Regions from separate parts of the Chromobacterium sp. INPA-IVC genome, predicted to be linked through region 2. Evidence: riboswitches for the same ligand, from Rfam matches in the RefSeq annotation. Region 2 holds a riboswitch; the other holds the start of a gene.
What was found. A riboswitch is a leader RNA that binds a small molecule or an ion and turns the genes downstream of it on or off. The one in region 2 is predicted to bind glycine.
Positions count from the first base shown of each region.

Region 1: linked by a shared signal. The riboswitch ahead of ACX17K_RS00135 (trimeric intracellular cation channel family protein) and the one ahead of gcvT (glycine cleavage system aminomethyltransferase GcvT) in region 2 are both predicted to bind glycine.

Region 1 is NZ_JBTNLS010000001.1:16,221-30,969, forward strand. Features, by position in the region: gene ACX17K_RS00085 (M9 family metallopeptidase N-terminal domain-containing protein) at 206-2,827, shown strand; gene ACX17K_RS00090 (hypothetical protein) at 2,905-3,945, opposite strand; gene ACX17K_RS00095 (GAF domain-containing protein) at 4,082-4,804, shown strand; gene ribA (GTP cyclohydrolase II) at 4,865-5,482, shown strand; RNA gene ssrA (transfer-messenger RNA) at 5,552-5,916, shown strand; gene nirK (copper-containing nitrite reductase) at 6,186-7,616, shown strand; gene ACX17K_RS00115 (formylglycine-generating enzyme family protein) at 7,613-8,389, shown strand; gene ACX17K_RS00120 (SCO family protein) at 8,386-8,961, shown strand; gene ACX17K_RS00125 (hypothetical protein) at 9,026-9,553, opposite strand; gene ACX17K_RS00130 (TIGR02117 family protein) at 9,826-10,518, opposite strand; gene ACX17K_RS00135 (trimeric intracellular cation channel family protein) at 10,718-11,332, opposite strand; glycine riboswitch at 11,484-11,581, opposite strand; glycine riboswitch at 11,586-11,671, opposite strand; gene ACX17K_RS00140 (DUF3141 domain-containing protein) at 11,737-14,316, opposite strand; gene ACX17K_RS00145 (GNAT family N-acetyltransferase) at 14,449-14,749, opposite strand, start outside.
Region 2 is NZ_JBTNLS010000006.1:306,286-321,034, reverse strand. Features, by position in the region: gene ACX17K_RS13280 (protein-glutamate methylesterase/protein-glutamine glutaminase) at 1-900, shown strand, start outside; gene cheD (chemoreceptor glutamine deamidase CheD) at 897-1,508, shown strand; gene fdxA (ferredoxin FdxA) at 1,576-1,899, opposite strand; gene gluQRS (tRNA glutamyl-Q(34) synthetase GluQRS) at 1,992-2,888, shown strand; gene ACX17K_RS13260 (amino acid permease) at 3,221-4,504, shown strand; glycine riboswitch at 4,678-4,768, shown strand; glycine riboswitch at 4,782-4,880, shown strand; gene gcvT (glycine cleavage system aminomethyltransferase GcvT) at 4,922-6,010, shown strand; gene gcvH (glycine cleavage system protein GcvH) at 6,075-6,461, shown strand; gene gcvP (aminomethyl-transferring glycine dehydrogenase) at 6,554-9,406, shown strand; gene ACX17K_RS13240 (class I SAM-dependent methyltransferase) at 9,696-10,256, shown strand; gene ACX17K_RS13235 (putative bifunctional diguanylate cyclase/phosphodiesterase) at 10,473-12,467, shown strand; gene ACX17K_RS13230 (ABC transporter substrate-binding protein) at 12,653-14,236, shown strand; gene ACX17K_RS13225 (TetR/AcrR family transcriptional regulator) at 14,607-14,749, shown strand, end outside.

The sequences.
Region 1 (14,749 bases), on a different contig from region 2:
CCTAAGTTGGGCGTGAAAATTAACTGGCCTGTTTTGTTGTTTAAGATCACGATCTGGCCTTAAACACAATATTCAATATTAGTGATATCCATTATGCTTCGCGACGCTTGGCTGATTAGCCTGGCGTCATTTGAACAAGCCATTGGATGACTGAATGAATACAACAACACTACCGCGTCGGTATCGGGCGTGGGGACTTTCCGTGATGGTGCCGCTGGCCTTGTCCGCCTGCCTGACGACGACAGGCGGCGAACAAGCCGGCGTGCAACAACCCGCGCCTCAGGCCAATCAGCCCAGCGTGCGCTACTCCTCCCACTCTCCGGCGCTGTCGGAAAAACCGGATTACCCGCACGGCCTGCCGCCGGCGGCGCCGGATAACGGCGGCGCGCAGCCGCCGGCCAAGCCGCAGGGCCAGCAAGGCCAGATCGCGCGCAAGGCGGCCCGGACGGATGCCGCCGCGCCGGCCTATGCCGACTGCGACGAGGCCAAGCTCGGCCAGCTGTCCGGCCAGGCGCTGGTGCGTTACGTGGCCAGCGTGGACGGCACTTGCATGAACCGCCTGTTCCAGGCGGACAACTTCAGCTACCGCGTGGTGTCGCCGGCCAATATGCAGCTGGTGGCGGCCGAGGCGCGCCAACGCGCGACCGCCTGGGATGGACAGAACGCCAACGGTCTGTGGCCGCTGGCGGTGTTCCTGAAGGCGGGCTACTTCCTGCAGTACAGCCACGCCAAGGAAGTGGGCGATTACGGTCCGGCGGTGGACCAGCCGGTGATGCAGGTGGTGGAGGCGATGGCCGCCAATCCGGCGCTGTGGAACGTCAAGGCCATCGACAGCCGCGGCGACCACGACGCGTGGTATCGCGAACGCGACGCCCGCCAGAGTGTGGCGGAAACGCTGATCCTGGCCGACTCGGTGCGCAAGGCCGACTACGCGCTGCCGCTGCTGAACCGCTTCTTCAGCCGCTACAACGCCGCGGCCAAGGACAATTGGGCGCGCTTCGCGCTGCATCCGATGCAGACGCTGCTGTTCAATATGCATTACCAGCCCGAGTTCGCGCAGAAAGTGGAGAAGGGCCAGCTGGACGGCCTGGTGGCCAGCCTGGCAGGGCTGACCCGCGCCGGCCAACCGGCTTTCGCCGATGAGCAGATGTTCCTCAACACCCTGCGCGAAACCGGCCGTTTCATGCAGTACCCGCGCACCGCCCCGCAGGCCGAGGCCGCCGTCGCCCTGCATCTGAAGGGCGAGAAGTTCGGCGCCGCCTGGGCCGAGGCCGTGTACGCGCTGAAGAAGATGGGCAAGGTGCCGTGCGAACGCTATGGCATCTGCCAGGCGGAGCAGGAACTGCGCGCCAGTCTGTTCCCCAATCGCTGGAGCTTCGACAACGGCAAGCTGGTGTTCGAAACCCCGCTGAGCCTGGCCGAGGTGGAGCCGCTGTACTATGCGATGAAGCAGGTGCAGACCCAGCTGTTCCGCGTGGCCGGCACCAAGGAAGCGGTGGCGAACGATCCCAACGAAAAGCTGAAGATGGTGATCTACGGCACCAAGACCGCCTACCAGCGCTTCCAGGGCCTGCTTAATGAGCTGTCCACCGATAATGGCGGCATCTACATCGAGAAGGACGGCACCTTCTACACCTTCCAGCGCGAAGTGCCGCGCGAGAGTTATCTGACCCTGGAAGAGCTGGTGCGCCACGAATACGTGCACTACCTGTCCGGCCGCTACATCCAGCCGGGCATGTGGGGCACGTCCGAGTTCTACCGCGACGACCGCCGCATGCCGTGGTATGACGAGGGCTTCGCCGAATTCATGGCCTGGAGCACTTCGCGCGACGGCATCAAGGTGCGCGGCCACGTGGTGGACGTGGTGGCGAACGGTTGGCCGAACAGCTTCCTGGAGCCGTCCCGCATCATGCGCTCCAGCTATAGCGACGGCTGGGACTTCTACAGCCATTCCGCGCTGTGGTTCTACTACCTGAACCAGCAGCAGCCGGGCAAGATCGCCGACATCCTGGCCTCGCTGCGCGCCGACGACGTCAAGCGCTTCGACGCCTTGGTGAACAGCATGGGCGGCGACGCCGCGCTGGTGTCCGGCTTCCGCCAGTACGTGGACCAGCAGGTGCAGCTAGCCAAGTCCGGCCAGTTGGGCAATACCTCCACCGCCGAAGGCGTGGACTGGGTGGCCAAGGACAAGTGGCAGGCCGGTGACGCCGGCGCGGTGGAAGCCGCGATGCGCCGCTCGCTGCCGGTGGGCTGCCAGGTGTGGGCCGACGGCGAAACCAGCGCGCTGCGCCGCTTCGAATGCAGCGGCACACTGCCGCTGTCCGCCAGCGACAACACCCGCGCGCGCCAGGAGCTGGACAAGCTGCTGGACGGCGCGTTGCAGAACCTGGTGAAGACCAGCGGCGTCAACAATCTGATGGCGACCAATTGCTCGGCCACCGACTACGACTTCAAGCGCAAGACCGCGGTGTTGCGTTGCGAAGGTCCGTTGGGTCCGGCCGGCAGCGCCAAGCCGCAACCGCCGCAAACCGGCGAGCTGAACCTGGCCAAGCTGAGCTACGCCGGTCCGGCGCGCTGCCTGCGCGGCCAGCTTCAGGGCGTGGGCGGCGTGGAGCGCTATCACCTGGTGCAGGCGCCGCAGCTGGGCCGCGCGGCGATGTCCGACTGGGGTTCGTTCACCTATCGCCGCGACCTCGATCAGCCGGGCGTGGCCGACAAGATGACTGTTCGCCTCAGCAAGGGCGCGCAATCCCGCGACGTGGTGGTGGAGCTGAACGCGACGCCGCGCGACATGCCCGAAGAACAATGCTGGGCGCAGGCGGGTTAATGGGTTCCTCTGTTTAGAGAACTAGAAAAGCCGGGTTTGCCCGGCTTTTTCTTTGGTCCGCGGCAAGGCGCAGGCGTTTACAGCGGCTGCACGGCGATGGAGCCGGGCTTTTCCAGCCACTCGAGAAAAGCGTCGCCCAGCCGCTGGCTTTCCGACGTGGCGGCGCGCCAGTGCTGGCGGCGCAATTCGTCGCGTCCCAGGTAGCGGCGGAAATCCTTGCGGTCCGGCAGGCGGCGGCCGGGGAGGGCGGCCAGGTATTCGCGCGACGGCGCCAGCAGCACGGTATTGGCGTGATTGGCGGCGCCGGGCTTGCGCCAGGGCAGCGGCTTGTCGAACCAGCCGGGCACGATGCGGTCGGTGAAGTGCGGATACAGCGCGATGTCGTCGCCGTGGGCGAATGGGAAGTCGATGTGGTAGTCGGTGAGCCCGCCGTCGCGGTAGATCGCCGCCGGCGCGTCCGGCAACTGCACGCCGTGCAGCACGCCGGGTATCGCCACCGTTCCCATCAGCGCCTGTTCCAGATTGCCGGCGGCTAGCGGATAGAGCCGGGTGGGAATGGCGTCGGCCGGCTGGAAGCGCAGTTCGCTGCGCGGATCGTGGCAGATCACCCGGCTGAAGCTGTGGCGGATCAGCGGGCGGGAGACGGCGTTCAGCGCCGCCGCCAGCGCCAGCCCGGGCAGCAGCGAGGATTTGGCCTCGCGGTTGGCCAGCCCGCGCGATTGCACCAGCAGCAGGCTCAGCCGGTGATGGGGGTGCGCCAGGATGTTTTCGAAACCATCCGGTCCCAGAATGTCATGCAGCATCCGCCGCGTCTGCGCGGTGATCTGCGCGACGGTGACGCCGGGATGGTAATGCTCCTCGGTATAGCGTTCCGCCAGCCGCGCCAGCGCCTGGGCGGGATCCGGCTGCATCGCGCAGGCGAAGCGCCAGCCGCCTATCGACGCGCCCACCAGTTCGCGTTGCCGCGGCGCGCCGGCCAGCCAGCCGAACACCGCCTGGTCCAGCCCGGTGAGGCCCACGGCTTTGGGGCCGCCGGCCGCGCCGGGAAGAATGCCCACCTGGGCCGGGTGGAGTCCCTGTTGCAGCAATCGGCGCGCGCGGGCGCCGGCCTTGATCACGAGTGGCGCTTGGCGGATATGAATGGCGGTCATTAGGATATAAAGTGGCGAAATGGCGAAGCGTGGTCGGGTTTGATATCCTGTGGCGTTTCGAATTCAAGCGCGCGCTGGCGCGCCGCTGTTCAGGAGTCCCCCCATGATACCCGCAAGCCAACTGACCGACTATCTGCGAGAGCAGGCCCTGAAACTCGATGTGACCGAACTGCAGATCGCGGTGATGACATTGCAGGCTGTGATCGCCGTGAACAAGCCGACGCCCAGCCGCGACCTGTACCGTTACAAGGTGCCCAAGCTGGGCGAGGGCGGCAGCTGCTCGCTGTTCGACGAACTGGACGAAACCCCTTACGACCTGCGCGTGGTGCTGGGCGTGGAAACGCCGGAAACCACTGCTGGGCTGGTCAACCTGAACGCCTTGCTGGACTCGGTCAACGCCAAGATCGGCGCCGACTGGCTGGGCATCTACCGCAAGATCGGCATCGGCAAGAACGCGGTGCTGGTCAAGCTGGCCTACAAAGGCGTGGAAAGCCGCGCCGAGTTTCCGTTGACGGAGGCGTTCGCGGAGTTCAGCAACAACAGTCGCGTCGGCCTTACCGGCTGGGCGGTGGTGGTGGACGACATCGATCAATGGCGCGCCGAAGGCGGCGGCTACTACGAGTGTGATCCCAAGGTGAAGAGCGAGATCTGCCTGCCGGTCTTGCGCAGCGACGACAACGTGCTGGGCATCATCGACGCCGAGTCGTTCACCGCCGGCCACTTCACGCCGGAGCGCCAGGTATGGCTGGCGGCGCTGGCCATCGTGCTGCCGCAGATCCTCGCCAATCTGCCGCCGCTTGAAAACGGGGAAAGCCTCCCCAACTAAGCATCATCACAGGCCGCCGCGCGGCCTTTTCGCATTGCATTCCTCAGCGTTGGAGAAGTCATGTCGCCGCACCCGCAACCCGCTCCCGAACCCATCATCCAGTACATCGCCAGCTGCAAGCTGCCCACGCCGTGGGGAGAGTTCGCCATGCATGGCTTCGAGGAGGAAAGCGGGCAGGAGCACGTGGCGCTGACGCTGGGCGAGGTGGGCGACGGCCAGCCGGTGCTGGCGCGGCTGCACTCGGAATGCCTGACCGGCGACGCGCTGTTCTCCTTGCGTTGCGATTGCGGCTTCCAACTGGAAGCCGCGATGGAGGCGATCAGCAAGGCTGGCCGCGGCGCGCTGCTGTATCTGCGCCAGGAAGGCCGGGGGATCGGCCTGATCAACAAGATCCGCGCCTACAAGCTGCAGGACGGCGGCGCCGATACGGTGGAAGCCAACGAGCGGCTGGGCTTCCCGGCCGATATGCGCGATTTCCGCATCGCCCGCCACATGCTGGAGCATCTGGGCATAGGCAGCGTCAAGGTGATGACCAACAATCCCCGCAAGCTGGCCACGCTGGAGACTGCCGGCATCAAGGTGGTGGAGCGCGTGCCGCTGCAGGTGGGCCGCAATCCGTACAACGACCGCTACCTGGACACCAAGGCCGCCAAGCTGGGGCATATGCTGTTCAAGTGACAGGCGCTTGGCGGCGATGCCTGGACTCGCCAAGCGATGATAGTTGTAATATAATGAACATTCTTATCTGGGGGCGACCTGGTTTCGACGGGGGTTGCGAAGCAGATGGGGGCATACCGGGATTTCAGTCACCCCGTAAAACACTGAATTTTTTTAGTCGCAAACGACGAAACTTACGCTCTAGCAGCCTAACGGCCGGCTAGACACTACAACGGTTCGCAGATGGGCCGGGGGCGTCAAAACCCTGTAGTGTCACTCTACATCTGCTAGTGCTGCTCCGGGTTACTTGGTTCAGTGCGAAATAATAGGTAACTCGCCAAAGTCCAGCCTGTCCGTCGGCGTGGCGGAGGTTAAATCCAAATGACACGACTAAGTATGTAGAACTCACTGTAGAGGACTTTCGGACGCGGGTTCGATTCCCGCCGCCTCCACCAGTTTCCAGCCCCGGCTTTCGCCGGGGCTTTTCATTGCCTGAAAGGGCGTTCTGCAAAAAAGCGACGGGCGCTTCGCGGCGACTTGTTCTGCATCAAGCAATCATGCCATTGATATTTTCCTCTGGAAGCCAATCCGGCAGACTTTAACATGTATTAATTATGCATTTTAAGGGGGCCCTTGCGCCCACGGTGTCAGTCTGGCGTGTCCGGCGGCTGCGTCCTTGCTGCATTCGCCTCCGGCGCGCCGATATCAGGCGAGGAGTGTTGCGGTGAAAAGATTGCTGAAGAACGGATTTCCCTTGTCCGGCGTTTTGGCGGCGGCGCTGTCCTGTTTGGCCGCGTCGGCGGGCGCAGGGCCCTTGCCTATCGTCCATCAGGCGCTGGTGGCGCCGCCCATGATGCCGCCGCCGATCACGCGCAAGACGCCGGCCCGGGTGGTGGTGGATTTGACGGTGGAGGAGGTGGAGCGCGAGATCGCGCCGGGTTCGCGCTACATGTTCTGGACCTTCGGCGGCACGGTGCCGGGCAAGATGATACGGGTGAGGACCGGCGATACCGTGGAGCTGCATCTGAAGAATCTGGCCAGCAACAAGCTGCCGCACAACATCGACCTGCACGCGGTCACCGGGCCGGGGGGCGGCGCGCCGCAGACGCTGGTGGCGCCGGGCAACCAGGCGGTGTTCAGCTTCAAGGCGCTGAATCCGGGCCTCTATGTCTACCACTGCGCCACCGCGCCGGTGGGCATGCACATCGCCAACGGCATGTACGGCATGATTCTGGTGGAGCCGGAAAAGCCACTGCCCAAGGTGGATCGCGAGTACTACGTGATGCAGGGCGAATTCTACACCGGAACCGGGTATCGGGCCGGCGGGCTGCAGCCCTTCGACATGCAGAAGGCGATAGATGAAAAGCCGACCTATGTGCTGTTCAACGGCGCGGACCGCGCGCTGGCCGGCAATAAGGCGCTGACCGCCAAGGCCGGCGAAAAGGTCCGCATCTATTTCGGCGTCGGCGGGCCCAATCTCGCTTCCAGCTTCCACATCATCGGCGCGATCTTCGACAAGGTGTACAACGAGGGCAGCGTCCATTTTCAGCGCAATGTGCAGACTACGATGGTGCCCGCCGGCGGTTCGGCCATCGTCGAGTTCACGCCCAAGGTGCCGGGCAGCCTGACCCTGGTCGACCACTCGCTGACACGGGCCTTCAACAAGGGGGCGATCGGCCTGTTGACGGTCAGCGGCCCCGAGCGGCCCGACATCTATTCCAAGGGCGTGATCAGCGCGCTGGGCGCGGCATCGCCGGTTTCGGCGAAACCCTCCCCGGGCGAAGACGCGCCGGTCAATGCCGAGCCGCCGCAAACGCATGAAGCCGCGCCAGCCGATCATGGCCGGGCGGTGTTCAGCAAGAACTGCGTGGTTTGCCATCAGGCCAATGCCCAGGGGCTGGACGGCGTGTTCCCGCCGCTGGCCAATTCCGATCTGATCCAGAAGCGTCCGCTGGAGGCAGCCAGGATCATCCTGGGCGGCCGCGCGGGGCCGATCACCGTCAACGGCGTCAATTACAACGGCGTGATGCCCGCGCTGGACTTGTCGGACCAGGAGGTGGCTGACGTGCTCAACTATGTCAGCACGCAGTTCAACCATGGCAAGCCGGTAGTCACGGTGGACGAGGTGAAGACGCTGCGGGCGCAGCGGCAATGAGCGCGCGCCTGGCGCTCGCGCTGGCGTGTTGCGGGTTGTTGGCGTGGCATACGGCGCGGGCCGCCGATTATGCGGCGGTATCGGGCGGAGCTTTCCGCAGCGCCTTGTCTCCGGATGGCGCGGCCGTGGCGGTCAAGCCGTATCGGCTGAGGGCGAGGCCGGTCACCAATGGCGAGTTCCTGCGCTTCGCGCAGGCGCATCCTGAGTGGCGGCGGGGGGCGGTTCCCGCCCTGTATGCCGGGGGCGGATATCTCGCCGACTGGCGCGCCGCGGACGATTTTGGCGATCTGCCTGAGGACGCGCCGGTCACTCGCGTCAGCTGGCATGCGGCGCGCGCCTATTGCCGCAGCGAAGGCGCGCGCTTGCCCGCGTGGGGCGAGTGGGAGATGGCGGCGGCGGCCGATGCAGGGCGCCGCGACGCTCGGGATGATCCGCAGTGGCGGGCGCGCATTCTGCAGTGGTACGCGCAGCCGACTAGGCGGCTGCTGGCACCGGTAGGGCGGGAGCCCAATGTCTGGGGCATTAGCGACTTGCATGGCTCCATCTACGAGTGGGTGGAGGATTTCAACGGCCTGTTCGTCACCAGCGACAGCCGATCCCAGGGGGAGCAGCGCACGCTGGCCACCTGCGGCGCGGCGGCCTTGTCGCTGGGAGACAGGGAAAACTACGCGATCCTGATGCGCATCGCGATGCTGGCGGCGCTGAACGCCGCCGACACCGTGGGCACGGTGGGTTTCCGCTGCGCCAGGGATGAACCGGAGGAAAGACCATGAGGGGATGGAAAGGCGGCCTGGCCGCATGTTTGCTGGCGCTGGCGTCGAGCGGGGCCTGGGCGGGAAATGATCTGCCGGGCGATTCCCTGTACCGGCTGGACGCGCCGCTGACCACGCAGCGCGGCGACGCGCTGAAGTTCTCGGATCTGGCCGGCAAGCCGGCGTTGATCACCATGTTCTACGGCGATTGCAAACTGGCTTGTCCGATCGTGATGGAGGGCGTGAAGTCCATCATCGCCGCGCTGCCGGCCCGGGACCGGGATCGGGCGACGGTGCTGATGGTGAGCTTGAATCCGGGGGCGGACACGCCGGCAAGTTTGTCGCATCTGGCGGGCGAGCACGGAATCCGGGCGCGGAACTGGCTGCTCGCGGTCGGTAAGTCGGACGAAGACACCCGCGGCGTCGCCGCCGCGCTGGGCATACGCTATCGGCGGCTGGATAGCGGCGAGATCAACCACTCCACCCGCATCGTGGTGACAGATCCGCAGGGCCGGATTGCGGCCTCCACCGAGGATATCGGCCCCAAGCCCGATCCGGCGGTGGTCAAGGCGCTGCATGGCCTGCTGAAATAGCAGTCAGTCGCCGCTGCGTAATGGTGGCGGCCCGCTTCCAGTTCTTTAGGTGGAGTGCTGCTGTCTATGCTGTTGAAGTTTTGTCTTGCATGTGGACGGCGGCAGTGTCGCCGGCTGCCTGGCGCAGAGCTTCCATCAGCGCGGCAAGCTCCTCTACGGGCAAGGTGAATATGAAGGGCAGCATCAGGCCACCGGGCGGTCTGGATTTGCCCGAATCTTTGGTGTGCTGGTAGCAAACGTAGGTTTGTCCCATGCCGAGGTGGATGACGCTGACGCGCTCGATGTCTTTCCAGCGGATATCGCGCTGCATGCGTCTGTTGCCGCCGGTGATCCGAAACCCGGTTTCGTCCAGTTGAATTTGTGGCGGAGTTCGGTAGGCCCAGCTTGTCAGCGCGGCAAGGGAGAGCAAGACGGCGCTGCCGGCCAGCCATCCCCAGTGAGGAGCCAGCAGGTACATCAGCGCGGACAGCATGGCGAGCGCGCAGATGGCCAGCATCATTCGCCGGTGATGGCTGAGGGAGGCTTGGAGCGTGAGGGGCAGTTCCACGTCGATTTCGCCATCGTTCAAAGTAGAGTCGAGAGGGGCGTGCATTTTAGGGCTTGTAGTTTGGTGAATGAGTCGAGTGTTCTGGCAGCCATTGTTCCAGTGAGCGCAATTCTTGCGCGTTCACTGGATCGGTGGCGCCATAGACTAGGCGGGTATGAATATTGATGCGCTGGTTTCGATGCAGGCATTGGCAGGGCATCGGTTTCAGGCATCATGTCTTCGTTCAGAGCAGTCAATTGCCGCGCTTCGCTGGAGCGGGTAATGGTCTGCCTGAGCGTCTCGATTTTCAGATTGGAGAATTGCGACCTGTCCACCATTCATTTCTCCAGCTGCCAGAACAGTGGCTGGACGAAAGGGGACCACAGCGCGGTGCGCACGCCGGCTTCGGCCAGCGCGTCGCGCGTCCATTGGTTGCAGGTGACGATGGGGTTGTAGCGGCCATGGGCGGCGTAGAAGGCGTCGTTGTCGCCGTAGTGGCGTCCGGTTTCCTGCAAGGCCCGGTTGTGGGCGTCGAGCGGCGCGCTTTGGCGGATGAAGTCCGCCAGCCGGCGGTATTGTTCCGGGCTGATCAGGATGCGCCGGGTGTCCTTGCCCTCCTTGGGCTGGGGCAGGTATTCCACGTGCAGCACGCTTTGGTCGAACGCCAGCGCGGCCAATGCCTTGCCGGCGCTCAGGTCTTCCCAGTTTTGTATGGTCAGGAAGAATACCTTGCTGCCCCAGCCGATGGAGATGTAGGGCGAGCGCGCGTACAGGTCTGGGCGGCGGATGTGTTCCGGAGGAAAGGCGGCGGTCCAGTCCTGCGCATCGGTCTTGACCGGCATGATCACGCTGGTGTGCACGCCGTTGCTGTCCAGGTAGATGGGGATGCCGTTCGCGGGCGGCGCCCAGCCGCGGTTGCTGGGCAGCAGTCCCAGCGCCAGCGCGGCGAGCAGGTAGCAGATCAAGAGCGCGGGGATGGCCAGCAGCAGGCGCAGGATAAGGCGGCGAAAGGCGGAGCCGGAAATATGCATGGTGATGTCGGCTGGTCAGCGGCGGGATATCAGGGGCTTCTTATTTACATTGGGTGGTTGGTGTGTGTCAAATATCCATTGCCACTTGCGCGGGCGCGGGGCTTGGGCAGGGCAAGCAGGGGGCCGGAGCCTGCGGCGTCGCGGCGCGGGTGCCCAGAATGCGAAACACCCCGCCAGGGCGGGGTGTTTGTCTTGGGGCTCAGTGGTGGTCGTGCCGGTAGGCGAATACCGGCAACTGCCATTCGCGCCACAGCGCGACCAGGCGCAGCGCCAGGCCGAAGGCGAAGCTGGCGATCACGTTCCAGTCGTGGGGCATGGCCAAATGGTTGAGGCCCAGGTACAGGATGGCCACCAGCAGCGACACGCTGGCGTACAGCTCGCGGCGGAATACGATGGGCACGCGGTTGCATAGCACGTCGCGCAGAATGCCGCCGGCGATGCCGGTGATCATGCCGGCCATCACGATGATGACCGGGTGGTAGCCCATGCCCAGCGCCACGTCGCAGCCGATGATGGTGAACGCCACCAGGCCCAGCGCGTCCAGGATCAGGAACAGGCGGTTCAGATGACGCATGTAGCGGGCGACCAGGACCGCGGCCAGGCCGCCGGCCACCACCAGCAGCACGTATTCCGGATGCTGGGTCCAGCCTATCGGATAGCGGCCCAGCACGATGTCGCGCACCGTGCCGCCGCCCAGCGCGGTGAGGAAGGCGATGACGGCTACGCCGAAAATGTCCATGTGGCGGCGGCCGGCCGCCAGCGCGCCGGTCATCGCTTCCGCGGTGATGGCGATCAGGTAGATCAGGGTCAGCATGATGAAATCTTATGGGGGTGGAACGATGGAATGCCAGCCGGAGCGATGGCGCGCGGATGACGGAAAACAGAAATGAGACGCGAAAGGCTCGCGCCGAGGCATGGATGAGCGGACAAGGCAAACTCCTGGACGGTTTCCGGGTTGGGTAACAGCCTCTCCCCTTGTCCTTTTACCTGAGAGTTGCGCGGCCTTTGGCCGCTTGCCCCTTCGGTGGGCCGCGCGGGGCGGCCTCTCTCCAATCGGCTTGAATCGATACTGCGCTGCGGTACGTTTGCCTGAGCGATTATGGGAGCTTGCGTCTTCGGCGGGGGCATGGCCCCTCTCTCCCGCAGAAGTGGAATATTAGCTTTCGCTATTGCAATAGTCAATGCGGGAACCGAGTCGCCCCGGTTCCCGCGCATGGCTTACGCCTTGCCTCGTTTGCCGGGCGCTGAAGCGGCTGGAGACGCGCCTGGCGCCTGGCCGTTGGCTTTGCCAGTAGGCTTTCTCGCAGCGCTTGTCCGCGCGGCAGGCTTGGCTATCGGCTTGATCTCGTCCGACGTTGGCTTAGGCGCTGCGGGCTTGGCGGTTTTTCCAGGCGTTTTGGCTGCCGGCGAGGGCTTCGTTGTGGCCGGTTTGCTTGCTGCCGGCCTGGCGGTTTTCGCCGATGGTTTGGCGGCCGGCGCGGGCTTGCTTGTCGCAGCCTTCGCGGAAACGGTTTTGCCGGAGACGGGCTTGGCCACGGGGAGCGAAACGGCGGGGGCGGCCTCGACCGGGATCTGCGAGCGGACCGCAGGCTCCGCTTCAGCCCGAGCTGCGGGAGAGGCGGCGCGGATCGCGGCGGCGGCGTCGAGCTCCAGCGTCTTGGCCACTTGGTCCAGCCGCGCCTGGTGCTCGGCAGGGATGGGACCGTTCAGCGCCAGCAGATCGCGGGCCAACAGCCAGGCTTGATGGCGGCGGCGGGCATCCGGCAGCAGCAGGGGCAGGCCGCGCAGCGCGCGCGGCGCGTCCAGCCGCACCAGCGCCACCTGGTGGCGGACGATGTCCTTCAACTGCATCAGCGTCAGCGGGTACTCGTGGCGCACGTCGCGCATCACCCGGCGGATGGCGTTGAAGGGCCGCTCGTCCACCACGCCGATGCCGATGCTGACGTAGAGCAGCAGCCGCACGAAGCCGTCTGCCAGCGTGCCTTGCTCGAAGCTGGGGTCCAGCGCTTCGCGCTTCAGTCGGGCCAGTTCGCGGCTTTCCCAGGTCAGCGCCTGGCTGCGCGGCTCGCCGGCCGGCGCGACGCCGACCAGCGTCGCCAGCTGCGGCGATTCGTAGATCGCGCGGAACAGCTGCTCCTGCGCGGCGTCGCGCAGATCGCGGTAATGGTCGAGCGACTGGACAATGAAGCCAGATAGCTGTTCCTGCCACATCCACAGCGGATTGTCGGCCGCGACCGGCCGGCGCTGCTCGCGCACCTTGTCGGCCAGGTCCGGCAGCCACCACAGCCACGGGTTTTTCGGCGATACCAGCGTCCGCTCCAGCCGGGCCGGGTGCAGCTCGCGCAGCAGGCGGGCGCCGGCCTCGTTGCTGGCGGCGCGCAGCGCGGGCGAGACGTAGCGGTCGTACAGGCCCTGGTTGATCTCGGATACCCGCTTCACCACTTCGAAAGCGCGCTCGTCGTCGCGGCCGTCGTCCAGGGCCAGGATGTCGGAGACGTCGCGGGCTTCGAAACGGATGATGTAGCGGCCCTCGATGTACTCCTGGCCCGGCGCGTCCGGCGCGATGTCCTCGATGACGGCCTCGTACAGCCCGGGGGCCAGCACGTCGATCAGGTCCAGCGCGCTGGCGAATTCGCTGTGCTCCTTGTTGGCGACGCCGGCGGACACGAAGATGCCGAGGTGGCCCACTTTGTTGTGCAGGCAGTAGACGATGGTCTGTTCGTTGTTGCGGATGTCCTCCGCGTTGTCGTACAGATCGGCGATCCAGTTCAGCGCCTGTTGCGGCGGCGTGATGTTGTCGCCCCAGGACGCGAACACCATGATGGGCGAGCGGATGTTGCGCATGTCCACCCGGGCCTTGCCGTCATGGCTGGTGATCTTGCCGTGGACCAGCTCGTTGCCGACGAACAGCTTCTGGGTGATCCACTCCATTTCCGCCTTGTTCAGCAGGTAATGGCCGCCCCACCAGCGCTCGAAGTCCAGATAGCGCTGCGGCTCGGTGTCGATCTTGGCGTACAGGTTGTAGGACTTCTTCCACAGCGTGTTGGCCGGGTCCAGCTTTTCGAAATTCTCGACCAGATGGGCGCCGTCGAAATGGCCGTTGCCCAGATCGCCGGCCAGCGACGCGGTCCAGGTGCCGCCGTTCAGGCCGCCGGCGTAGCGCATCGGGTTCTTGCCGCGCACGCCGGCCCAGTACGACAGCGGCGAGCCGGCCAGCAGGATGGGGCCGACCAGCTCCGGCGCCACCGAGGCCAGCATCGCCAGCGCCCAGCCGCCCTGGCAGTTGCCGATGACGAAGGGCTTGCCGTCGCTGTCCGGGTGCAGCTCGTTGACGCGCTTGAGGAAGTGTCCCTCGGCCTTGGCCACGCTTTCTATGGTCTGGCCCGGCACCGGCTGAGGGAAGAACATCACGAAATAGCAGGGATGGCCCTGCTGCAGCGCGATGCCGATCTCGCTGTCCATCTTGAAGCCGCCGATGCCCGGCCCATGGCCGGCGCGGGGGTCGATGACGACGAAGGGGCGCTTGGAGGGATCGGTGGGCGGGCAGTTCGACGGCGGCTGGATCGCCGCCAGCGCGTAGTTGGCCGGATCGGGCAGCTCGCGGGCGTCCATGATGATGCGGTAGTCGAAAACAAGCACCGGCGGTTTGCCGCTTTCGCAGTGCTCCAGGTAGGCTTCGCCGCGGCGGTACAGCGTGTCCCAATACAGGATGCCGCGCTGGCAGGCGTCCAGCCAGTAATCAAACAACGGTTGAGGGAACGGGAACTTCCCGTCTTGAACTGCAGCAGTTGACCACATTGCAACCCCTTGTTCTTGAACGGTAGGAAAAGACGCGACGGCTCATCGCGAGCCATGGCCGTCACTGTACTCGTTATCTGCTGCGATGCAATAAATGCGAATGGTCTGGCGCCGATATGTGGCGTACAGCCATCAATTTGTTGCGGCGCAAACAGGAGTTCGAGTCGCGGCGGCCGTTTCCAGTTCCTTGACCATCACCACGCTGGCGTAGGCTTTGTCCGGCCATTGCAGCGGCGCTTCGACGCGGTAGCCGCGCTTGCCGTAGCGTTCTACCAGATGGGACGCGGGTTCGGCGGTGTCCAGGCGGATGCGAAGATAGCCCTGGCTGCGGGCCCAGGCCTCTGCGGCGTCCATCAGTTGCGAACCTAGACCGCATCCTTGCCAGACGGGATCGACGCCGAACTGCATCAGCACCGCGCCGTCCGGCTGGCGG
Region 2 (14,749 bases):
GATGTGGAAATGCCGCGGATGGACGGACTGGAGTTCCTGCGCCGCCTGATGCGGCTGAGGCCGACGCCGGTGCTGATGATCTCGTCCTTTACCGATGCGGGATCGGAAACCACGCTCGCAGCGCTCGAGATCGGCGCCGTCGATTTCATCCACAAGCCGGCCAACGACATCGCGCGGCATATGCAGGAGTACGCGGAGGACATACGCGAGAAGCTCAGGGCGGCCGCCGAGGCCAGGTTGAGGCAGCCAAGCCGATTCCTTCAGCCGAGATCGGCAAGGAGGATGGGCGTGGCCGCGCCGCTGAGGAAGGACGCTCTGGTATTCGTCGGCGCTTCTACCGGAGGAACGGAGGCGATCAAGGACTTTCTGATGGGCATGCCGGCCGATGGTCCGCCGATTCTGATCGTCCAGCACATGCCCGAGCACTTTACCTTCACTTTCGCGATGCGCCTGGACAGGCTGTGCCCGATACGGGTGAAGGAGGCTGAGGAGGGAGAGGCGGTGAGGCCGGGTGTCGCCTATATCGCGCCGGGCCATTCCCATATGCGGGTGGCGCCGGCGGCCGGCGGCGGCTACCGGATCGCGCTGGACCAGGGGGAAAAGGTCAATCGCCACCGCCCGGCGGTGGATCCCTTGTTCGAGTCCGCGGCCAGGCTGTTGGGCAAGCAGGCCATCGGCGTGATTCTCACCGGCATGGGTAAGGACGGCGCGGAAGGCTTGTTGCAGATGCGTCACGCCGGCGCCGCCACCTTCGGACAGGATGAAGCCAGCTGCGTGGTGTACGGCATGCCGCGCGAGGCGTTCAAGATCGGCGCGGTGATGCATGTGCATCCTTTGAATCGGCTGGCGGAAAAAGTGGTCGAGTGCCTGCAGGGGCATGCTGAAGGGGCGATTACATGAATCATGCCGATACGGTAGACGGCAATAATCGCCAGTATTACGACAAACATTTCCAGATCATGGCGGTCAAGGTGTTTCCCGGCGAGTTCCACGCCACCAACCAGCCCAAGCTGCTGATGACGCTGCTGGGTTCCTGCGTGGCGGTATGCCTGAGCGACCGCCTGTCCGGCGTGGCCGGCATGAACCACTTCCTGCTGCCCGAAGGCTCGCTGGATCTGGGTTCCGGCGCGTCCGCGGCCCGCTTCGGCGTCAACGCGATGGAGTTGCTGATCACCGACATGCAAAAACTGGGCGCGATGCGCAACCGGCTGGAGGCCAAGATCTTCGGGGCCGGCAATGTGCTGGACGGCATGACGATGGTGAGGGTGGGGGAGCGCAACAGCCATTTTATCCGCAGTTACCTGGCCAACGAGCAGATTCCCGTTCTGGCCGAGGATCTGCTGGGCGAATGCGCGCGCAAGGTGTATTTCTTCACCGCGACCGGCAAGGTGCTGATCAAGAAACTGAAGCGCACCAGCGCGGCGATCAAGCAGGAGCAGCCGTACCGCGGCCGCATCGTGGAGCAGAACGAAGGCGCCAAAACCGGCGACATCGATCTTTTCATCTAGGCAGCCGAGCGGGCCGGAAACAAAAAAGCGGCCGAAAGGCCGCTTCTGGTTTTGGCCGGGAGGCGGGCTAGCGCTCCAGGTGGGGCAGCTTGTCTTTCACGTCGGCCCAGTCGGCGTGGTCGGGCAGCGGATCGATGCGCTCGACGATGCTCGGCCAATTCTTGGCCAGTTCCGCGTTCAGCGCGATGAATCCTTGCTGGTCCTTGGGCACGTCGTCTTCCGCGTAGATGGCGCTGACGGGGCATTCGGGCACGCACAGCGAGCAGTCTATGCATTCATCCGGGTCTATCGCCAGGAAGTTGGGGCCTTCGCGGAAGCAGTCGACCGGGCAGACCTCCACGCAGTCGGTGTATTTGCATTTGATACAGGCATCGGTTACAACGTACGCCATTCGTGTATCCTCAGTAAGGCTGGATCGTGATTCGGGATAATCGTCATTTTAGCGGTAAATTTCCTTTCTGACGCGCCGGCAAATTCCTCAAGATGTCCAATGCTACCTACCGGGGCCGTTTCGCCCCCAGTCCCACCGGCCTGTTGCACGCGGGCTCGCTCAGCACCGCCGTCGGCAGCTATCTGGAAGCGCGCAGCCGCGGCGGCGAATGGCTGCTGCGGATGGAAGACCTGGACCCTCCGCGCGAGGTGCCGGGCGCAGCCGACGACATTCTGCGCACGCTGGAGGCTTTCGGCTTCGAGTGGGACGGGGAGATGGTCTACCAGAGCCGCCGCCATGATTTGTACCGCGCGGCGCTGGAGCGACTGATCGCTTCCGGCCATGCCTATGCCTGCTGCTGCACCCGCAAGGAAATCGCCGCGTTGGCGCGCCGCGGCCTGGACGGCTACGTTTACCCGGGCACCTGCCGGCGCGGCTGTCCCGGCGACCGCGAGGGCCGGGCCTGGCGCTTGGCCGTGGCCGAAGGGGAGCGGGTGGTGGACGACAGGCTGCAGGGCGCATACCCACAGGATCTGGCGCGCGACATCGGCGATTTCGTGCTGCTGCGCGCCGACGGCTTTTGGGCCTATCAACTCGCGGTGGTGGTGGACGATGCCGAGCAGGGCGTCACCGACATCGTCCGCGGCGCGGATCTGCTGGTGTCCACGCCGCGCCAACTGGCGGTTTACGACGCGCTCGGACTGCCCGCGCCAGGCTATTGCCACCTGCCGGTGCTGACCAACTCCGCCGGCGAGAAATTGTCCAAACAGACGCTGGCGCCGGCGATATCGACCCGCGACGCCGCGCGGCAGCTGCGCGCGGCGCTTGAGCTGCTGGGGCATGTCCCGCCGGCAGACTGCGAGAGCCTGGACGAGCTGTGGCGCTGGGCGGTGGCGAATTGGTCATTGAGCCGCGTGCCGGCCGGTCCCTTGCAACTCCCTCATTCCTGACGATTTTCCATTTAAATGACGCAAGCATTTGTCTGCTAACGGTTTTTTGATGAAAAAAATCGTCAATGCGACATGTTTTTACGTCAAAACTGTGTTTTAATGCGCCCTTTTTTTGGCGCGGCGGCAGGCCGCACCCGGCTGCGGCGCAGCCGAGCGTTCCGGCTTCAGCTATCTTGAAGCCATGGCCAATAGGCCTGCCGATGCGGTTTTGACCTTTGCGCATGTCTGACGCCGGGTGCGACCACCCCGGCGCGCGATGCTTTCGTTCCCACGGAGAGTCAGGTTTGAACGAAAACAGTTCCACTAAAAAGAAGGGCTCGCTCGGAGTCTGGATGTGCACCGCCCTAGTGGTGGGCAATATGATAGGCTCCGGCGTTTTCCTGCTGCCGGCTTCGCTGGCGCCCTTCGGCGGCGTGTCGATGCTGGGCTGGCTGCTGACTTCCTGCGGCGCCATCTGCCTGGCGCTGGTGTTCGCCCGCCTGTCGGCCATCCTGCCGCGCGAGGGCGGGCCGTACGCCTACATCCACGCGGGCTTCGGCGATTTCGCCGGTTTCTGGATCGCTTGGGGCTACTGGATCGCGCTGTGGGCCGGCAACGCCGCGCTGGCGGTGGCGGCCACCAGCTATATGCAGGTGTTTTTCCCGGTGTTGGGGCACAACGAGCCGCTGGCCGGCGCGGTCGCCATCGGCCTGATCTGGATCGTCACCTGGATCAACAGCCGCGGCGCGCGCAGCTCCGGCGTGGTGGCGGTGGTGACCACGCTGCTGAAGCTGCTGCCGCTGGCGGCGGTCACCTTCATCGGCTTCTTCCATTTCCAGCCGGAAAATCTGACATTCAACCCGCACAACAAGCCGCTGCTGTCCTCGTTGTCCGCGACGATGGCGCTGACGTTGTGGGCCTTCCTCGGCCTGGAGTCGGCGTCGGTGCCGGCCGGCGACGTGGTGGAGCCGGAGAAGACCATCCCGCGCGCCACCGTGATCGGCACCTTGCTGGCCACCGTGCTCTACATCCTGTCCACGGTGTCGCTGATGGGCCTGATGCCGGCGGATACGTTGGCGGCTTCGCAGGCGCCGTTCGCTGACGCGGCCAAACTGATGTGGGGCGACTGGGGCTACTGGCTGGTGGGCTTCGGCGCGGTGGTGTCCTGCTTCGGCGCGCTCAACGGCTGGAGCCTGATGCAGGCGCACGTGCCGGCGGCCGCGGCCAAGGATGGTCTGTTCCCCAGCCGTTTCGACCAGCGCAACGCGGCCGGCGTGCCCATCTTCGGCCTGGTGCTGTCCAGCGCGCTGGTCACCATTCTGATGGCGATGAAGTATGCCGGCGGTGACAGCGGGGTGAAGATCTTCGAATTCATCATCCTGCTGGCCACCGCCACTACGCTGCTGCCGTACGCGTTCTGCTCGATGGCGCTGATCGCCATCATGCTGATGCGCGGCAAGGAGTTCGCGCCCAAGGATTACGTCGCTCCCGGCTTCTTCGCCGGCATCGGCTTCGTTTACTCGCTGTGGGCGTTGTACGGCTCCGGCGCCGATATTGTCATGTGGGGCATGTTGCTGTTGCTGATGGGCCTGCCCATCTATGTCTGGCAGTTGAAGGAACGGTTCGTTGGGGATTGAACGACGTTCCGGTCAGCGAAAAAGCGCAGCGCGAAAGCCTGCGCTTTTTTCGTTTTCGAACCATTTCAATGCATGAGGATGAGCGGTTTTTTTCCTTGAAAAACATTTATTCAGACTGTTTGATATAGAAATAATATTGGCTTGCCAAGGCCCGGATATTGACACCATAATCGCCGGGTCATACAGGAGAGAGCGGCTTTTCGGCCGCCGCCGAAGGCGCAAGCGCACCCGCAATCGCTCAGGCAAAAGGACTGTATTATCGGCCGGCGGCAGCCGGTTCGCGCAATCTGGAGAGCGGCGCCCGCGCGGCGTCCACCGAAGGGGCTAACGGCTTATCCGGCCGGAAAATCTCAGGTGCAGGGACAGAGGGGTGTGGTTGATAGAGGATATCCACACTTTGCTCGAAGGAACCGCGCCATGACGGCCCCGAAACGTACTCCGCTGTATGAAGCCCACCTCGCCGCCGGCGCCAAGATGGTCGATTTCGCCGGTTGGGAAATGCCCATCCATTATGGTTCCCAGCTGAAAGAGCATGAGATCGTCCGTACCGACGCGGGCATGTTCGACGTTTCCCACATGACGGTGGTCGACATCACCGGCTCCGACGCCAAAGCCTGGCTGCAAAAACTGATCGCCAACGACGTGTCCAAGCTCGGCTTCGAGGGCAAGGCGCTGTATTCCGGCATGCTGACTCCGGAAGGCACTGTCGTCGACGACTTGATCGTCTATCTCACTTCCTATGGCTACCGCATGGTGGTCAACGCCGGCACCACCGAAAAAGACCTGGCCTGGATGGAAAGCCAGAAGGCCGGCCTCGACGTGGCGCTCAAGGTACGCCGCGATCTGGCGATGCTGGCGGTGCAGGGCCCGCAAGCCATAGACAAAGTCTGCGCCGTGAAGCCGGAACTGGCCGACGCCATCCGCGCGTTGAAAGTGTTTCAAGGCCTGCCGCAGGATGAATGGTTCTACGCCCGCACCGGCTACACCGGCGAAGACGGCCTGGAAATCATGGTTCCGGCCGACCAGGCCATCGCCTTCTTCAACCAACTGCAAGCCGCCGGCGTGTCGCCGATCGGCCTGGGCGCGCGCGACACGCTGCGCCTGGAAGCCGGCATGAATCTGTACGGCCACGACATGGACGAGACCGTGTCGCCGCTGGAAGCCGGCATGGGCTGGACCATCGCCTGGGAGCCGGCCGAGCGCAAGTTCAATGGCCGCGAGGCGCTGGAAGCGCAAAAGGCCGCCGGCGTGAAGATGAAGCAGGTGGGCCTGGTGCTGGAAGGCCGCGGCGTGCTGCGCGAGGGCCTGAAGGTGGTGGTGGAGGGCGTCGGCGAAGGCGTGATCACCAGCGGCACCTTCTCGCCGACGTTGAAGCACTCGATCGCCATCGCTCGCGTGCCGGCCGCCACCGGCGCCGCCGCCCAGGTGGATCTGCGCGGCACGCTGACCGATGTGCGCGTGGTGAAGATGCCTTTCGTGCGCAACGGTAAGAAAGTTTTCGAATAATCGGGCAGCGCCTCTAGGCGACTGCCGTCACCATTGATCTGATCTTAAGCTGGAGAACTTCAAGATGAGCAACATTCCCGCCGAACTGAAATACGTCGACAGCCACGAGTGGCTGCGCCTGGAAGCCGACGGTTCCGTCACCGTGGGCATCACCGCGCACGCGCAGGAATTGCTGGGCGACATCGTCTTCGTCGAGCTGCCGAAAGTCGGCGCGAAGCTGGCCAAGGATGAGCAGGCCGGCGTGGTGGAGTCGGTGAAGGCCGCTTCCGACGTCTACTGTCCGATCGCCGGCGAAGTGCTGGCCGTCAACGAGGAGCTGGAAGGCGAGCCGGAGCTGGCCAACACCGATCCGTACGGCGACGGCTGGTTCTTCAAGATCAAGCCGGCCAACGCCGCGGATCTGGACGGCCTGATGGACGCCGCCGCCTACGCCAAGGAAATCGGCGCCTGATAGCCTGACCGCCCCGCCGTCGCAAGACGCCGGGGCGTTGTTTTTCCCGGCGCGGCCTCGCGCAGGCCGCCGCAAAGAAGGAAGTCCCAAGCATGTCGCTCTCCGAACTCTTCAATCACCACGAATTCATCGCCCGCCACATTGGCCCGTCCGACGCCGAGCGCGCCGAGATGCTGGCCGCTGTCGGCGTGCCGTCCATCGACGCGCTGGTCGACCAGACCTTGCCGGCCGACATTCGCCTGAACCGCCGCCTGGATCTGCCGTCGCCGCAGCCGGAAGCCGAGGCGCTGGCCGCGCTGAAGGCGGTAGCATCCAAGAACGTGGTCAACAAGTCCTTCATCGGCCTGGGTTACTACCCGGTGCTGACGCCCACCGTCATCCTGCGCAATGTGCTGGAAAACCCGGGCTGGTACACCGCTTACACCCCGTACCAGGCCGAGATCGCACAGGGCCGTCTGGAAGCATTGCTGAACTTCCAGCAGATGGTGATAGACCTGACCGGCCTGGAAATGGCCAATGCGTCGCTGCTGGACGAGGCTACCGCCGCCGCCGAGGCGATGGCGATGGCCAAGCGCGTGTCCAAGTCCAAATCCGCCAGCTTCTTCGTCGACAGCCGCGTGCTGCCGCAGACGCTGGATGTGATGAAGACCCGCGCCAAGTACTTCGGCTTCGAGCTGGTGCAAGGCCATCCGGAAGAGGCTGGCAACGGCGATTACTTCGGCGCGCTGTTCCAGTATCCGGGCGAAGCCGGCGATCTGATCGACCTGACCCCGCACATCGCGGCCATCAAGGCCAAGGGCGGCGTGGTCGCCGTCGCCGCCGACGTGATGGCGCTGGTGGCGCTGAAGTCGCCGGCCGAAATGGGCGCCGACATCGCCCTGGGCAACACCCAGCGCTTCGGCGTGCCGATGGGCTTCGGCGGCCCGCACGCCGCTTACTTCGCGTTCAAGGACGAGATGAAGCGCTCGGCGCCGGGCCGCATCATCGGCGTGTCCATCGACGCCAAGGGCAAGACCGCGCTACGCATGGCGCTGCAGACCCGCGAGCAGCACATCCGCCGCGAGAAGGCCAACTCCAACATCTGCACCAGCCAGGTGCTGCTGGCCAATATCGCCGGCCTGTACGCGGTCTACCACGGCGCGGAGGGCGTGCAGCGCATCGCCGCCCGCATCCATCGCCTGGCTGCGATCTTCGCCCACGCGGTGAAAGAGGCCGGCGGCAAGCTGGCGTTCGACCGCTTCTTCGACACCGTGCAGGTGGAGGCGGCCAAGGCCGACGCCATTTACGCCGCCGCGCTGGCCGCCGGCTACAACCTGCGCCGCGTCGGCAAGACCGTGTTGGGCGTGGCCTTCCATGAGGCCGCCACTGAGTCGGACCTGGCCCGTCTGATCGAGCTGTTCACCGGCAAGCCGGCCGACATCGCCGCTTTGGACGCCGCCGCCCAGGACGCGATCCCGGCCGCGCTCAAGCGCGAGTCGGCCATCCTGACCCACCCGGTGTTCAACACCCACCATAGCGAGCACGAGATGCTGCGCTATATGAAGAAGCTGGAAAACCGCGACCTGGCGATGAACCACTCGATGATCTCGCTGGGCAGCTGCACCATGAAGCTGAACGCCACCAGCGAGATGATCCCGATCACCTGGCCGGAATTCGCCAATATGCACCCGTTCGCGCCGCGCGAGCAGACCGTCGGCTATCTGCAGCTGATCGAAGGCCTGCAGACGCAGTTGAAGGCGATCACCGGCTTCGACGCGATCTCGATGCAGCCCAACTCCGGCGCCCAGGGCGAATACGCCGGCCTGTTGGCGATCAGCCGCTACCATGAGTCGCGCGGCGAGAGCCACCGCGACATCTGCCTGATTCCGCAATCGGCGCACGGCACCAATCCGGCCACTGCGCAGATGATGAATATGCAGGTGGTGGTGGTGAAGTGCGATGAAGCCGGCAACGTCGACGTGGCCGATCTGAAGGACAAGGCCGAGCAGCACGCCGCCAATCTGGCCGCGCTGATGATCACCTATCCGTCCACCCACGGCGTGTTCGAGCAGGGCATCAAACAGATCTGCGAGATCGTCCATAGCCATGGCGGCCAGGTCTATATGGACGGCGCCAACCTGAACGCCCAGGTGGGCCTGACCCGTCCGGCCGATATCGGCGCCGACGTGTCGCACATGAACCTGCACAAGACCTTCTGCATCCCGCACGGCGGCGGCGGCCCGGGCATGGGCCCGATCGGCCTCAAGGCCCACCTGGCGCCGTTCATCGCCAACCACGTGGTGGCGCCGGTGCCGGGCGCGGTGGAAGGCCAGACCGCGGTGTCGGCCGCGCCGTTCGGTTCCGCCTCCATTCTGCCGATCTCGTATATGTACATCGCGATGATGGGCGCGGAAGGCATGAAGCAGGCCACCGAGAACGCGCTGCTGTCGGCGAACTATCTGGCTACTCGCCTGGCCGAGCACTTCCCGGTGCTGTATACCGGCGCCAACGGACGCGTCGCCCATGAGTGCATCATCGACCTGCGCCCGCTGAAGGCCGCTTCCGGCGTGACCGAAGTGGACGTGGCCAAGCGCCTGATGGACTACGGCTTCCACGCGCCGACCATGAGCTTCCCGGTGCCGGGCACGCTGATGATAGAGCCGACCGAATCCGAGCCCAAGGCCGAGCTGGACCGCTTCATCGCGGCGATGGCCGCTATCCGCGCCGAGATCGACCAGGTGCAAAGCGGCGCATGGCCGGCGGACAACAATCCTCTCTGCAACGCGCCGCACAGCAAGGCCGACATCGCCGGCGACTGGAACCGCCCGTACAGCCGAGAGCAGGGCCTGTTCCCGCTGCCTTACGTGCTGGAAAACAAGTTCTGGCCGAGCGTGAACCGCATCGACGATGTCTATGGCGACCGCAATGTGGTATGCAGCTGCCCGGGCATGGAAAACTACGCGTAAACGTCTGCCGGCCTTGCCGGTTCAGCCTCAACCCGCCGCATTCAGTCGGCGGGTTTTTTATGTCTGATAAATGTGTAAGGGTAAATACTTAGAAATAGTAACTAAGTAGTCATACGTTCATGTACGAACTATCACTAAGGGGGATGCAACGCGGCCTGGCGGGGAAGGCGCGCAGGCGCATATTTGAGCAAGAGGCGAGCGGGAGTGAGCGGAAATGTGTGTCGCTAATTTTGATGCTTTTTATCGAGGGAACGATTCGTTTTATGGCGACCGGCCGGCGTTGTCGCTGATGTATTTCCTGGAGAAGTACGGCGTGGGCGGCGGCGGCAGGGGGCTGGACCTGGCTTGCGGCCAGGGGCGCAACGCGCTGTACCTGGCGAAACGCGGATTCTCCATGTTCGGCGTGGACGAGTCGTCCGAGGCCGTGTCCAAGATGGGCGAGCAGGCTGATCGGCGGCGTCTGGATGTCAGCGGCAAGGTGGTCAATCTGACCGAGCTGGAAATCGAGCCGCAGCGTTACCGCATCATTGTCGCCTATACCGCGCTGGACCATGTCGACGCCGCCGCCGGCGAGCGGCTGGCCCAGGCGATGATGGAGGGGCTGGAACCCGGCGGCTATCTGTTCGCCGCGGTGTTCATGGTGGACGACCCCGGCTGCGCCGGAACGGGCGGGGGCGTCAGCGAAACCGCGGCTTATGTCCGCCACTACTACCAGCCGGGAGAGCTGCGCGAGCAGTTTTCCGGATTGACGCCTCTGGCGTACCAGGAGGAGTTCGCGCTGGATCTCAGCCATGGGCATCCGCACCATCACAGCATGGCCAGGCTGTTCGCCCATAAGCAGGCCGCCTGAGCGCGATCGCAAATCAAGAAAACAGGGCGTCAGCCCTGTTTCTCATTGCGGGAATGCATAGCGGGAATGTGCATCGGGCCAGGATCGCCCGGGCCTGATTCCTCGATGAGCAAAAAACGCGTCAGGAAATGAGACGTGTTTGTTACAATGGCAGGCGCCCGCGATGGCAGTCGCGCGGCGCTTTTTTGATGAATAAATAAAAGGTTAGCGGCGGACATGCCGATAAGAAGCGTACTTTCCTGGCAGGGGGGCGACCTGGAGCTGCTGGAGGCCTTGAGCCTGCCGGTATGGATTTTCGATATCGACCACAAGCGGGTGTTCTGGGCCAACGAGGCCGGATTGCAGGTGTGGGGAGCGGCCAGCTTGCTGGAATTGCAGGCGCGCGACATGTCGCAGGACATGTCGGTGTCGGTGGCGCAAAGGCTGGCCCAGTATCAGCAGGACTTCGAGCGCGAAGGCGCCTGTTTCGTGGAAAGCTGGACGCTGTATCCCAACGGCCGGCCCAGCGTGCTCAAGGTGAAGTTCCGCGGCATACGGGTGAATGGCCGGATGCTGATGTTCTGCGAGGCGCAGAACAGCCTCAGCGCCGACCCGGCGTCCCTGCGCAGCACGGAAGCGCTGTTGCACACCTCGGTGCTGATCACGCTTTACGATGGCAACGGCGGCGCGCTGTATCGCAACCCCGCCTCGCGCGAGCAGGTGGCGGTGGCCGGCGAAGGCTGGCGCCAGCATTTCGTCCACGACAGCGACTGGCAGCAGTTGCGGCAGGGCGTGGCCGCCTGCGGCGAATCGCGGCTGCTGGCGAGGGTCAATACGCGGGAGGGCATGCGCTGGCACGAGGTGTCGGCCCGCGCTTGCCGCGACGCGGTCACCGGGCAGGACGCGCTGCTGGTCAGCGAAGTGGACATCACCGATCTCAAGCACGCCGAGGCGCGCGCCAGCTTCCTGGCCAATCACGACGTGCTGACCGGCTTGCCCAACCGCAACGGCATCCGCAGCGAATTGCTGCCGCATCTGCAGCAAGCGCTGCGCAATGGCCGCCAGGTGGCGCTGATGTTCATCGACCTGGATCGCTTCAAGAACGTCAACGACTCGCTGGGCCACGCCTGCGGCGACGAGCTGCTGATCCGGATGGCCGGCCGGCTGGTCGGCCTGCTGGGCCATGACGAGAGGGCGGCGCGGCTGGGCGGCGACGAGTTCCTGGTGATGCTGAGCGCGCCGCAGGTGGCGGAGCAGGCGGAGGCGCTGGGGCGGCGCATCCTGCAGGCGCTGGCGGTGCCGATGCGGCTGGAGGGCATGGACGTCGGCGTGTCGGCGTCTATCGGCGTCAGCGTATGCGAAGGCCGGACGCTGGACCTGGAGCAGATGATGCGCCACGCCGATCTGGCGATGTACGCCGCCAAGGATGCGGGGCGCAACAACCTGATGTTCTTCACGCCGGCGCTGGAGGCGCGCAGCCAGGCGCAGCTGGCGCTGGAGAACGATATTCGCCGCGGCCTGGAGCACGGCGAATTCATCGCCTATTTCCAGCCGCGGGTGGACATCGCCAGCGGACAGGTGGTCGGCGCCGAGGCCTTGGCGCGTTGGCGCCATCCCTTGCGCGGCCTGTTGATGCCGGATAGCTTCATTCCCATTTGCGAGGATTGCGGCATGGTGATGGAGCTGGGCCGGCAGATACTGGTTCAGGCCGCGCGCCAGCAGCGCCAGTGGCGAGATCGGGGGCTGGACTTGCTGGTGTCGGTCAACCTGTCCGCCAGCCAGTTTGTCGATCCCGGCCTGCCTGGCCTGGTGGAGCAGATACTGGCCGACAGCGGCTGCCAGCCGGACAAGCTGGAGCTGGAGATCACCGAGTCGGTATTGCTGGGGCACGATGAGCAAACCATGAACACCTTGCAGGCCTTGCGCGCGCTGGGGCTGCGCATCGCGGTGGACGATTTCGGCACCGGCTATTCCAATCTGGCCTACCTGCAGCGCTATCCGCTTACCTCGCTGAAGATAGATCGTTCCTTCATCGCCGATCTGGACGACAAGCCGGCCATCACCGAACTGATCACGACTCTGTGCCGGATGATGGGACTGAACATGGTGGCGGAAGGCGTGGAAACCGAAGCGCAGCTGGCCTGGCTGGCCGAGCGCGGCTGCCAGGAATACCAGGGCTATCTGTGCAGCCCAGCCTTGTCCGCGCAGGAATTCCTGCAGCGCTTGTTCTAGCGCTGTCGATAGCGGGGGAGGCGAGAGCGGCCCCCGATTATCGTTTCTCCTCCACGGTCGCCGGGCGCCATGGACGGCCTCTTTATATCAATATGTGGATTAAATCGTTGGATTCGCGGCATTCTTCGCTTACCCTATGCCGGTAATGCAGGCGGCATGTTCCGGCCTGCGGCAAGGAGAATGAGATGAAGACATTGTGCGCCGCCGCGCTGGCGGCCCTGTTGCCGATGGCCGCTTTCGCGGCCAAGCCCCTGACCGTATGCACCGACGCCAACCCTGAAGGCTTCGACGTGGTGCAGTACAACTCGCTGGTCACCACCAACGCTTCCGCCGACGTATTGATGAACCGCCTGGTGGAGTACGACGCCGCCGCCGGCAAGCTGCAGCCGGGGCTGGCCAGCAGCTGGGAAGTGAGCGCGGATGGCCTGAACTACACCTTCCACCTGCGGCCCAACGTCGGCTTCCACAACACCGACTACTTCAAGCCGACGCGCAAGCTGAACGCCGACGACGTGGCGCTTACCTTCGATCGGATGCTGAACCCCGACAATCCCTGGTACAAGACCGCGCCGGCCGGCTATCCGCACGCGCAGGCGATGCAGTTTCCCAAGCTGATCAAGGCTGTGCGCAAGCTCGATCCGCTGACGGTGCGCTTCGAGCTCAATTATCCCGAAGCCACCTTCCTGTCCAGCCTGACCATGGGCTTCGCCTCCATCTACTCCGCCGAATACATGTCTCAGCTGTTGGCCGCTGGCAAGACCGGCGAACTCAACAGCAAGCCTGTCGGCACCGGCCCTTTCGTGTTCAAGAGCTTCGCCAAGGACGCCTTGGTGCGCTACGCGCCCAATCCGGGTTATTTCGGCGCCAAACCCAAGGTCTCGGCGCTGGTGTACGCGATCACGCCGGATTCCAATGTGCGGCTGCAGAAGCTGCGCGCCGGCGAATGCCAGATCGCGCTGTCGCCCAAGCCGCAGGATGTGCAGGCGGCCAAGGCCGACGGCAAGCTGCAGGTGTCGCAGACGCCGGCCTTCATGACCGCCTTCGTCGCCTTCAACAGCCAGAAGAAGCCGCTGGACAACCCGCAGGTGCGACAGGCCATCAATCTCGCCTTCGACAAAGCCAGCTATTTGAAGACGGTGTTCGGCAATGCCGCCAGCGCCGCCAGCCTGGTCTATCCGCCCAATACCTGGAGCTATGACAAGACCATCAAGCCTTATGCCTATGATCCGGCGCAGGCGAAGAAGCTGCTGGCCCAGGCGGGTTATCCCAACGGTTTTGATGTTTCTGTGTGGGTGCGCCCCAGCGGCAGCACGCTGAATCCCAATCCCAAGGCCGGCGCGGAGCTGTTGCAGGCCGACTTGGCCAAAGTGGGCATCCGGCTGCAGATCAAGGTGCTGGAGTGGGGGGAGCTGATCAAGCGCGGCAAGGCCGGCGAGCACGAGATGCTGTTCATGGGCTGGGCCGGCGACAATGGCGATCCGGATAATTTCCTGACGCCGCAGTTTTCCTGCTCCGCGGTGCAGTCCGGCACCAATTTCGCCCGTTATTGCGACGGCAAACTGGACAAGCTGATCGCCGACGGCAAGAAAACCAGCGACTTCAAGGCCAGAGCCAAGCTATACCAGGCGGCCCAGCACGCCATCCATGAACAAGCGTTGTGGCTGCCGTTGGCGCATCCCATCGCCTATGGTTTGGCGCGCAAGGAGGTGACGGGCTATGTGGTTAATCCTTATGGCCGGGTCAATTTCGCCGCAGTGGGCTTGAAATAAGCGGTTTCCCGAGTAAAAATAGACCACTTTGTTTTATAAACAGAGTGGTCTCTTTCTTTTTTGGCATGCTTGCGCCAGAGCAAAGCCGCATTTCTCCTGGGCGGAGATAATGCTCGATGGCGCGCAGGATGGGGCGTCGCCGCGACAAAGCGCTTATGCGTGGCGCAGCGACGTGTTGCCAGTTGCATGCAGACCGCCGGGATTTGGTAGTATTGCTGAAGCGGTCGCGCTTGGCGCGGCCGCTGGGAGAGAGAGGAGCGCCTTGCCGTTGGCGTGTCTTGCTTGTTCTTAGAATGTGCCCGCCCTCGCTTGAGCATGCGCTTTCGCGTATCATGCGCCGGGCTCGGGCCGATAAATGATAAAACAATAGATGCAAACTAGACGAACACAGCAAAGCCGCAGGGAGTCCACCATAGGCAAACTGGTGGAGGCGGCGATCGAATGCCTGCTGGAAAGCGGCTATCACGGCACCAGCGTGCAGCTGATCTGCGGCCGGGCTGGCGTGTCCCAGGG